One region of the Massilia sp. P2_C2 genome, then DNA from elsewhere that is predicted to be linked to it. Evidence: predicted binding sites of a transcription regulator. Region 1 holds the regulator's gene; the other holds the start of a gene.

Region 1 (4,735 bases):
GATTAATGCACAGCTGGGCGCAAGAGGAGGTGCGGTCGTGGTGTCGAGCGATTAACTGCAGCGGCCTGCCTGTCTTGGGCGCTATTACCTCAAAAAGTGCTCTGACCCCGAATTTTCTGACCCCGAATTTTGCTGTGGCGGGCCGGCCGGTGATGCGCGGCCGGCAGCCGGTTCAGTCCAGGGTGCGCTTGATGTTGAGCGGGCCGTAGCCCTGGCACGTCGGCATCATCTCGATGTGGTTGATGTTGACGTGCGGCGGCAGGGAGGCGATCCAGTAGGCGGTGGCGGCGATGTCTTCGGCCGTCAGCGGTTGCGTGCCTTCGTAGACCTTGGCCGCCGCGGCGTCATCGCGCAGGCGCACGTTCGAGAATTCCGTGCCGCCGCACAGGCCCGGCGCGATGTTGGTGGCGCGCACGCCGGTGCCGGCGAGGTCGGCGCGCAAGTTCAGCGTGAACTGTTCGACGAAGGCCTTGGTGGCGCCGTAGACATTACCGCCCGGATAAGGTGTGCGGCCGGCCACGGAGCCGATGTTGATGATCAGGCCGCTGCCCCGTTCGACCATCGCGGGCAGCAGGGCGTGCGTCATCGTGACGAGGCCCCTGACGTTGGTGGCGATCATGGTCTCCCAGTCTGCCAGCGGCACCTCGTGCGCCGGCTTCGTGTTCAGGGCGAGGCCGGCATTGTTGATCAGCACGTCGATCTGGCGCCAGGATTGCGGCAGCATCGACAGCGCTTCCTCGATCGACGCCTTGTCGGTCACGTCCATCGTGACCGGCAGCGCGGATTCGCCCAGTTCCCTGGCCAGGGCATCGAGGCGATTCTTGCGACGTGCCGCCAGCACCACCTGGTGGCCGTTCTTGACGAAGGTGCGCGCCATGGCGGCGCCGAATCCGGCCGATGCGCCGGTGATGAAAACGATCATGTTGGGTTACCTGGCAAGGTTGTAACCGTGAGATTGTAGCGGAAATGACCACTCCTGGTTGCCGACCTTCACGACTTGCCACTCCGTCATCGGTTTCCTTGCCTGCCGGGCGCACAATCCCGTACAATCGGGGGTTCCATTTACATACATCTCACGTAACTGGCGAAAACCGTGCGCTGCCGTCCGATCAGGAGCGATCGGCCTGCCGGTGCGTGGCGAAGGTGGACACCCACCGGGGAACGTGAGATTTCATTTGCCGTTCGCCTGGGCAGCCACCGACTGGTACGCGTTGGTATCGCGGCTGCCCCGCATCGTTCCGGCTCCCGCCCTGCTCAGCGCTGACCATTGCCTGGTTCTCTTATCGATTGGAGTTTTTTCATGTTTGCAAAAGATCACACGCTCGCCAAGGTTGACCCGGAACTGTGGGATGCCATCCAGAAGGAAAACAAGCGCCAGCAGGACCACATCGAGCTGATCGCCTCCGAGAACTACACGTCGCCGGCCGTGATGGCCGCCCAGGGCTCGCAGCTGACCAACAAGTACGCTGAAGGCTACCCGGGCAAGCGTTACTACGGCGGTTGCGAATACGTCGACGTCGCCGAGCAACTGGCGATCGACCGCGTCAAGCAGCTGTTCGGCGCCGAAGCCGCCAACGTCCAGCCGAACTCGGGCTCGCAGGCGAACCAGGGCGTGTTCTTCGCCATGCTGAAGCCGGGCGACACCATCATGGGCATGTCGCTGGCCGAAGGCGGCCACCTCACGCACGGCATGGCGCTGAACATGTCGGGCAAGTGGTTCAACGTGATCTCCTACGGCCTGACCGAGCAGGAAGACATCGACTACGAACAAATGGAACGCCTGGCGCGCGAGCACAAGCCGAAGCTGATCATCGCCGGCGCCTCCGCCTTCGCCCTGCGCATCGACTTCGAACGCTTCGCCCGCGTGGCCAAGGAAGTCGGCGCCTACTTCATGGTCGACATGGCCCACTATGCCGGCCTGATCGCCGCCGGCGAATACCCGAACCCGGTGCCGTACGCCGACTTCGTCACGTCGACGACGCACAAGTCGCTGCGCGGCCCGCGCGGCGGCATCATCCTGATGAAGGCCGAGCACGAGAAAGCCATCAACTCCGCGATCTTCCCGGGCATCCAGGGCGGTCCGCTGATGCACGTGATCGCCGGTAAGGCCGTCGCGTTCAAGGAAGCGCTGTCGCCGGAATTCAAGGCGTACCAGCAGCAGGTCGTCAAGAACGCCAAGGCACTGGCCGACACGCTGACCGCACGCGGCCTGCGCATCGTCTCGGGCCGTACCGAGTCGCACGTGATGCTCGTCGACCTGCGTGCGAAGGGCCTGACCGGCAAGGAAGCGGAAGCGATCCTGGGCCAGGCACACATGACTTGCAACAAGAAYGGCATCCCGAACGACCCGCAGAAGCCGTTCGTGACCTCGGGCATCCGCCTGGGCAGCCCGGCCTTCACGACCCGCGGCTTCAAGGAAGAAGACGCCGTCAAGGTCGGCCACCTGATCGCCGACGTGCTGGACAATCCGCACGACGCCGCGACCATCGAGCGCGTCAAGGGTGAAGTCAAGCAACTGACCGACAAGTACCCGGTCTACGAAGCGTAATGCATTGCCGGGACGCCTGCGGGCGTCCCGCTCGATTCCGTACCCCCCATGAAATGTCCGTTCTGTCAGCATGACGACACCCAGGTCCTCGATACCCGCGTATCCGAGGAAGGCGACGCCATCCGGCGCCGGCGCCGCTGCGTCCAGTGCGACAAGCGCTTCACCACCTACGAACGCATCGAACTCTCGATGCCGATCATCGTCAAGAAGAACGGCAGCCGCACCGAATTCGAATCTTCCAAGCTGCGCGGCAGCCTCATGCTGGCCCTGCGCAAGCGCCCCGTGGCGGCCGAGGCGATCGACCGCGCCGTCGCATCGATCGAAGAAAAACTCCTGACCAGCGGGCGCCGCGAAGTCGACACGGGCTACGTGGGCGAACTGGTGATGCAGGAACTCAAGCGCCTCGACAAGATCGCCTACATCCGCTTCGCCTCCGTCTACAAGAACTTCGAGGACCTGGCCGAGTTCCAGGAAGCGATCGCCGAAGTCGGCCAGCCGCGTAAATAAGCCGCGTCCGTTTCCCCCGTTTTTAGTTGCATCCGCACGGTTGAGCCACCCCATGGCTTGTCCGGACTCGACTGTTACCTTGTCAGCTCCGCAAACGAAGAGACTGGAGGTGCAGGATGCAGTCGGGTTCGTCATTGCACGGGTGCCGGCGCGTGTGCGCCGGGTTCACGCTCGTGGAGGTGCTCGTCGCGTTGTTCGTCGTCGCGCTCGGGATCGCCGGCGCCGCCGGATTGCAGACGCTGGCCGTGCGTGCGGGACGCGATGCCGCGCACCTGTCCGACGCCACCCGGCTGGCGCGCTCGCTCGCGGAGCGCATGCGCGCCAATCCCCATGCGCTGGCGCTGCCCGACGCCGCCAATCCCTATCTGCTGCTCGATTACGACGCCGGCGGCGGTCCGCCGACCGCGCCGGCGCTGTGCTATGCCGATGCCAACTGCGATGCGGACGCGCTGGCGCGCTTCGATCTGTTCGAGGTGTCCGGGACGCTGGCGTCCGGCTTCCCGGGCGGGCGCATCCGCGTCTGCCGCGATACCGTACCGCTGGATGCGGCCGGCCTGCCTGCGTGGACCTGCGATGCGCAGGATGGCGCGCCGCTCGTCGTCAAGCTGGGCTGGCGGGCGCACGGTGATGCCGCCACGGGCGCACCGAAGCTGATACTGCCGCTGGCGGGAGCGGCGCCATGAGCCGGTCCGCGCGCCAGGCCGGCATGACGCTGGCCGAACTGATGGTGGCGCTGGCCGTCGGACTGGGCATCGTGCTGGCGGCCGGGCGCCTGCTCGTGCTGGCGAACGGCGCCTACGCGGCCCAGGTGGAATCGGCCGTCATCGACGATGGCGGACGCTTCGCCACCGACCTCATCGGCCGCGCCGTACGCCAGGCGGGGGCGGTCGACCCCGATGCGGTGGCCACGGCCACGGACACCGCTCCGGCACGCCTGGCCGGGCTGGATGCGCGGTCATTGTCGCGCACGACGCCGGGCATCGCCGACCCGCTGCCGGCCGCCGTCAACGGCAGCGACGTGCTGGCCGTGCGTTTTCCCGGCGCGGGTCCGGCGCCCGACGGCGACGGCAGCGTCGTCGACTGCGCCGGCTTTTCGATTGCCGCGGGCGAGGAGGGATGGAGCATCTTCTACGTGGCGCGCAACGGCGAGGGCGAAGCGGAACTGCGCTGCAAGTACCTGGGCAGCACGCATTGGAGCGCGGACGCGCTGGTGGCCGGCGTGGATGGCTTCCAGGTGCTGTACGGCGTGGACACCGACGATCCGCCCGACGGCGTCGCCAACCGCTACCTGAACGCGGCCGCGGTCAATGTCCTCGATGCTGGCCTGGCTGGATTGGGCGCGGCCGAGTTCAACCGGCGCACGCATTGGAAGCGGGTCGTCGGCGTGCGCGTCGCCTTGCTGCTGCATGGTGGCCGGCCCACCCGCGCCGTCCCCGGCACGGCGCGCTACGCCCTGCTCGGTGCCGGCTATGCGGACGCCGTTGGCGCGAACGATCCGGGCAACTCGCTGGACGAAGCCCGCATGCCACCCGACCTGCGGCGGCGCGAGCGGCGGCTGTTCACGGTCACCGTTGCGCTGCCGGTGCCGCCGTCATGAACTCGCCGATCATGTCCGGGCAAGCGCGCCGCCGCACGGACCGCGGGCTGGCCCTCGTCTGTGCGCTGCTGCTGATGGTGGCG
Region 2 (4,735 bases), on a different contig from region 1:
TGATTGCCTTTTTGTGCTTGAGACAAAACGGAAGCTGCCAAGCTCTTTGCGACGCCAGATGCACCAGGGTTACGCAAAGTGGCTGCTGCTTGCGATGCAAGTTTGGATGAAGAAGCTTTCGAGTTGAACGACATTGATGCTCCTACTAAGTTCAGGTTGCTATGGATTTGAGATGACACTTGTCCTCTCAACGGTTTTAGCGTCCGGCATAACCGGAGTCGCATCGAGTTCACCTCTGCTTTCCAAGCCAGAAGGCGAACGTTTGACGTAGGCAGGCCCTACCTGTTGTGCCCTATCGTCATACCGCCCGATAACAAACTTGATCCTTGCAATACTAAGCATCGAAGTTTAAACTCCCCCACCTAGCATCTGATAAATGCAAGTTCAAGAGAAGACCAAGGACGTTGTTTTGGCTTCTTTTCCTAGAGCGCCCATGAGCTGCAACTCATGGGCGTTTCTTTTTAAGCGCTGTTCGGCGTACATCTACCAAATGAGCACGTAAGCCTACTCGGCTGCAACCGAGCAGGCATCACCTCTTACTGGCAGGCTTCGCACTCGTCGAAGCCCGCATCGCCCGGCCGCAGGTAGCAGGCCGCGCCTTCCACGACGTCCGCTGCGCTTGCTGCCACCGGTGCCGGCGCTGCCGGTGCGGCAGCGGGGGCTGCGGCCGGGGCCGCAGACAGCCCCCCATCGACCGCCACGGCGTTCAGTGCGCCGGTGCGGGTGGTCGACTTCTCCATGTGCGTCGCGGCGATCGTGCGCAGGTAGTAGGTCGTCTTCAGGCCGCGCAGCCAGGCCAGTTTATAGGTCTCGTCCAGCTTCTTGCCCGAGGCGCCGCCCATGTAGATGTTCAGCGACTGCGCCTGGTCGATCCACTTCTGGCGACGCGACGCGGCTTCCACCAGCCACTTCGGATCGACTTCGAACGCCGTGGCGTAGATGTCGCGCAGGTCCTGCGGGACGCGGTCGATGCGCGACAGCGAGCCGTCGAAGTATTTCAGGTCGTTGATCATGACCTCGTCCCACAGGCCGCGCGCCTTCAGGTCGCGCACCAGGTACGAGTTGATCTCGGTGAATTCGCCCGACAGGTTCGACTTCACGTACAGGTTCTGGAACGTCGGCTCGATACAGGCCGAGACGCCGATGATGTTCGAGATGGTCGCGGTCGGGGCGATCGCCACGCAGTTCGAGTTGCGCATGCCGAACTGCCTGATGCGGTTACGAACCACGGCCCAATCCATCGATTCGGACGCGTCCTGCTCGAGGTAGCCGCCGCGTTCTTCCGCCAGCAGCCTGATCGAGTCCTGCGGCAGGATGCCGCGGTCCCACAGCGAACCTTCGTACGACTGGTAGCGGCCGCGTTCCTCGGCCAGTTCGGTCGACGCCAGGTAGGCGTAGTAACAGACGGCTTCCATCGAGCGGTCGGCGAATTCCACGGCCTTGTCGGACGCGAACGGCACGCGCATCATGTGCAGGCAGTCCTGGAAGCCCATGATGCCCAGGCCGACCGGACGGTGGCGCAGGTTCGAGTTCTCCGCCTTCTTGACGGCGTAGTAGTTGATGTCGATGACGTTGTCGAGCATGCGCATCGCCGTGCGGATGGTCTTCTGCAGCTTGACCACGTCCAGGCCGTCGCCCTTCATGTGGGCCGGCAGGTTCACGGAACCCAGGTTGCAGACGGCGATTTCGTCTTCGTTCGTGTTCAGCGTGATCTCGGTGCACAGGTTCGACGAATGCACGACACCGACGTGCTGCTGCGGCGAACGGATGTTGCACGGATCCTTGAACGTGATCCACGGGTGGCCGGTCTCGAACAGCATCGACAGCATCTTGCGCCACAGGTCGAGCGCCTGCACCTTCTTGTGCACGGTCATCTCGCCGCGGGCGGCCTTCGCTTCGTACTTCACGTAGGCTTCTTCGAACGCCTTGCCGACCTTGTCGTGCAGGTCCGGCGCTTCCGACGGCGAGAACAGGGTCCACTCGCCCTTTTCCATCACGCGCTTCATGAACAGGTCCGGAATCCAGTTCGCGGTGTTCATGTCGTGCGTGCGGCGGCGGTCGTCGCCCGTGTTCTTGCGCAGGTCGAGGAATTCCTCGATGTCCAGGTGCCACGTTTCCAGGTAGGCGCAGACGGCGCCCTTGCGCTTGCCGCCCTGGTTGACGGCGACGGCGGTGTCGTTGGCGACCTTCAGGAACGGCACGACGCCCTGCGACTTGCCGTTCGTGCCCTTGATGCGCGAGCCGAGCGCGCGCACCGGGGTCCAGTCGTTGCCCAGGCCACCTGCGAATTTCGACAGCAGCGCATTTTCCTTGATGGCGTCGTAGATGCCTTCCAGGTCGTCGGCGACGGTGGTCAGGTAGCACGACGACAGCTGCGAGCGGCGGGTGCCCGAGTTGAACAGCGTCGGGGTCGAGCTCATGAAGTCGAACGTCGACAGCAGGTTGTAGAACTCGACGGCGCGCGCTTCGCGGTTCTCTTCACGCAGCGCCAGGCCCATGGCGACGCGCATGTAGAACGCCTGCGGCATCTCGATGCGGGTGTCGCGGATGTGCAGGAAGTAGCGGTCGTACAGGGTCTGCAGGCCGATGTAGCCGAACTGCAGGTCGCGGTCGGCGACGATCGCCTTGGCCAGCTTCTGCAGGTCGAACTTGCCCAGCTCCTCGTCCAGCAGCTCGGCTGCGATGCCCTTGGCGATGTATTGCGGGAAATAAGTGATGTATTCAGCGGCGGCGCCGGCTTGCGGCACGTCCTTGCCGAAGATCTCCTTGCGGATCGAGTGCAGCAGGATGCGCGCGGTGACCTGGCTGTAGGCCGGGTCCWTTTCCATCAGCGCGCGCGCGGCCAGCACGGCCGACTTGTGCAGTTCCTCGACGGGCACGCCGTCGTACAGGTTCTTCATGGTCTCGGCCAGGATGGCGTCGGCGTCGACGTGCTTTTCAAGGCCGGCGCAGGCGGCATTGATCAGGGCCGACACTTCGTTCATGTCGAGCAGGCGGCGCGCACCGCCGTCGACCACGTGGATCTGCGGGGCAGCGATTTGCGCGGCGCCGGCGGCTTCCTTGGCCAGGCGGCGCTCTTCCATGCGCTTGGCACGGTACAGCACGTATTCGCGGGCGACGTCATGCTCGCCCGAGCGCATCAGGGACAATTCCACCTGGTCCTGCACATCCTCGATGTGGAAGGTACCGCCGTTCGGCTGACGGCGCACCAGCKCCGCGACCACGTTGTTCGTCAGCTGCTCGACCAGGTCGCGGATGCGCGCCGATTCGCGGCCCTGCTCGCCGTTCACGGCGAGGAAAGCCTTCATCATGGCGACTTCGATCTTGTTCGGCTGGAACGGCACCACGGCGCCGTTGCGGCGGATGATGCGGTAGTCGTTATTGGCGACCAGCTCGGCCGCACTCTTGCCAGCCGTCGTTCCTGCTGCGACGTGCGGGTTGATGGAAATGTCCGAAGATGTTTGCATTGAGCCTCCCAGCATGGCGGTTGCTACGCCACGGCCTTCACGATTGGATAGATATGAGCCCTCGATTCTTTAAATCCAGGGAAAGCTGCCAACTCATCAAAATTGGCAGCTCGATAACTTTTTGCCGATAAAAATAGGAGCAGCAATGTTGAGAAAAAAAGCGTTGCGCTCCTACTCTGCCTGTTCGGCATTAAGGCCGTTGACCACTAGATGTAGTAGACAACGGCCTTACAGACCTAATTGTAGTCGATGTCCGTGAAATTTATGAGCTCCGCTTGTAAGATTTTTTTCTTGACATCGAACAGGGCCGATATCTGAAGCCTTCAGCACGAAGTAAGCACTAACATTAATTTCATGGCGCATTTTGCGGTGCTCATTTATCGTGCATAATTCCAGCGAATCGTGTCATTTTTGCTTTGCTGCGTTGGCGAAAAGACCACGCGGGAACCTCGAAAAACCCGTCGCGAGCGGCAGCAATGTTGTTCGAGAAGCGCATCTGTACGAGAGTACAGCCGGTCCGCCGCCGCGGAGCATCGCAGAACGACAGCCTACGCGGCCCGGCCTACGCGGCCCGGCCTACGCGGCCCGGCCTACGCGGCCCGGTACAACCCGCAGCAGGTTTTTCGACGTTCCCGGCGCTCACGGTTCGGGGGCGTGAATGTCCAGCTTCTGCATCTGGTAGCGCAGCTGGCGCACGCTGATGCCGAGCAGGTTCGCGGCCTGCGTGYGGTTGAACTGGGTCTGGTTCAGGGCGCGCAGGATGATGTCGCGCTCGACCTGGCTCAGGTAGTCGGGCAGGTTGCTCGGGAGCGCGTCGGTACCCGGCGGCAGCGGCGCTTGCGCGGCGGCGCCCGGGGCAGCGTCGCCCGACGTAGCGACGCCCGACGTAGCGACGCCCGACGCAGCGGCGCCCGACGTAGCGACGCCCGCCTCTTCCGGCACGGCGACCGGGGGTGGCGGGACGGGCGCGCCACCGCCCTGCGGCACGACGGCCGCGTCGCCCAGCTTTGCCCCCTTCAGCAACAGGTCGCCCGCCTCGATCACGCCATCGTCGGCGAAGGCCAGTGCCCGCTCGAGCACGTTTTCCAGTTCGCGCACATTGCCCGGGAAGGCATAGCCGCGCAACGCGTCCAGCACGCCGGGGCCGAGGCGCGCGCCACCCGGGCCGGCCAGGCGCGCGAGGATGGCGTCGACGAGCAGCGGCAGGTCATCCAGGCGCTCGCGCAACGGCGGCAACGTCAGTTCGATCACGTTCAGGCGGTAGAACA

Evidence for each region. Region 1 encodes NrdR, which represses ribonucleotide reductase genes. Its sites were predicted from a motif close to CACNANATNTNGTG; they were not measured.
Region 2: AC1DYX_RS20680 (ribonucleoside-diphosphate reductase subunit alpha) is a predicted target of NrdR. The motif match lies at 3,672-3,685, and genes of this name have one in related genera.

Annotation. Positions count from the first base shown of each region.
Region 1 is NZ_JBFUDR010000194.1:5,958-10,692, reverse strand. It holds gene AC1DYX_RS20520 (SDR family NAD(P)-dependent oxidoreductase) at 173-922, opposite strand; ZMP/ZTP riboswitch at 1,068-1,199, shown strand; gene glyA (serine hydroxymethyltransferase) at 1,301-2,548, shown strand; gene nrdR (transcriptional regulator NrdR) at 2,597-3,055, shown strand; gene pilV (type IV pilus modification protein PilV) at 3,172-3,738, shown strand; gene AC1DYX_RS20500 (PilW family protein) at 3,735-4,652, shown strand; gene AC1DYX_RS20495 (pilus assembly PilX family protein) at 4,649-4,735, shown strand, end outside.
Region 2 is NZ_JBFUDR010000197.1:5,599-10,333, reverse strand. It holds gene AC1DYX_RS20685 (hypothetical protein) at 1-134, opposite strand, end outside; gene AC1DYX_RS20680 (ribonucleoside-diphosphate reductase subunit alpha) at 537-3,467, opposite strand; gene AC1DYX_RS20675 (sigma-54-dependent transcriptional regulator) at 4,107-4,735, opposite strand, start outside.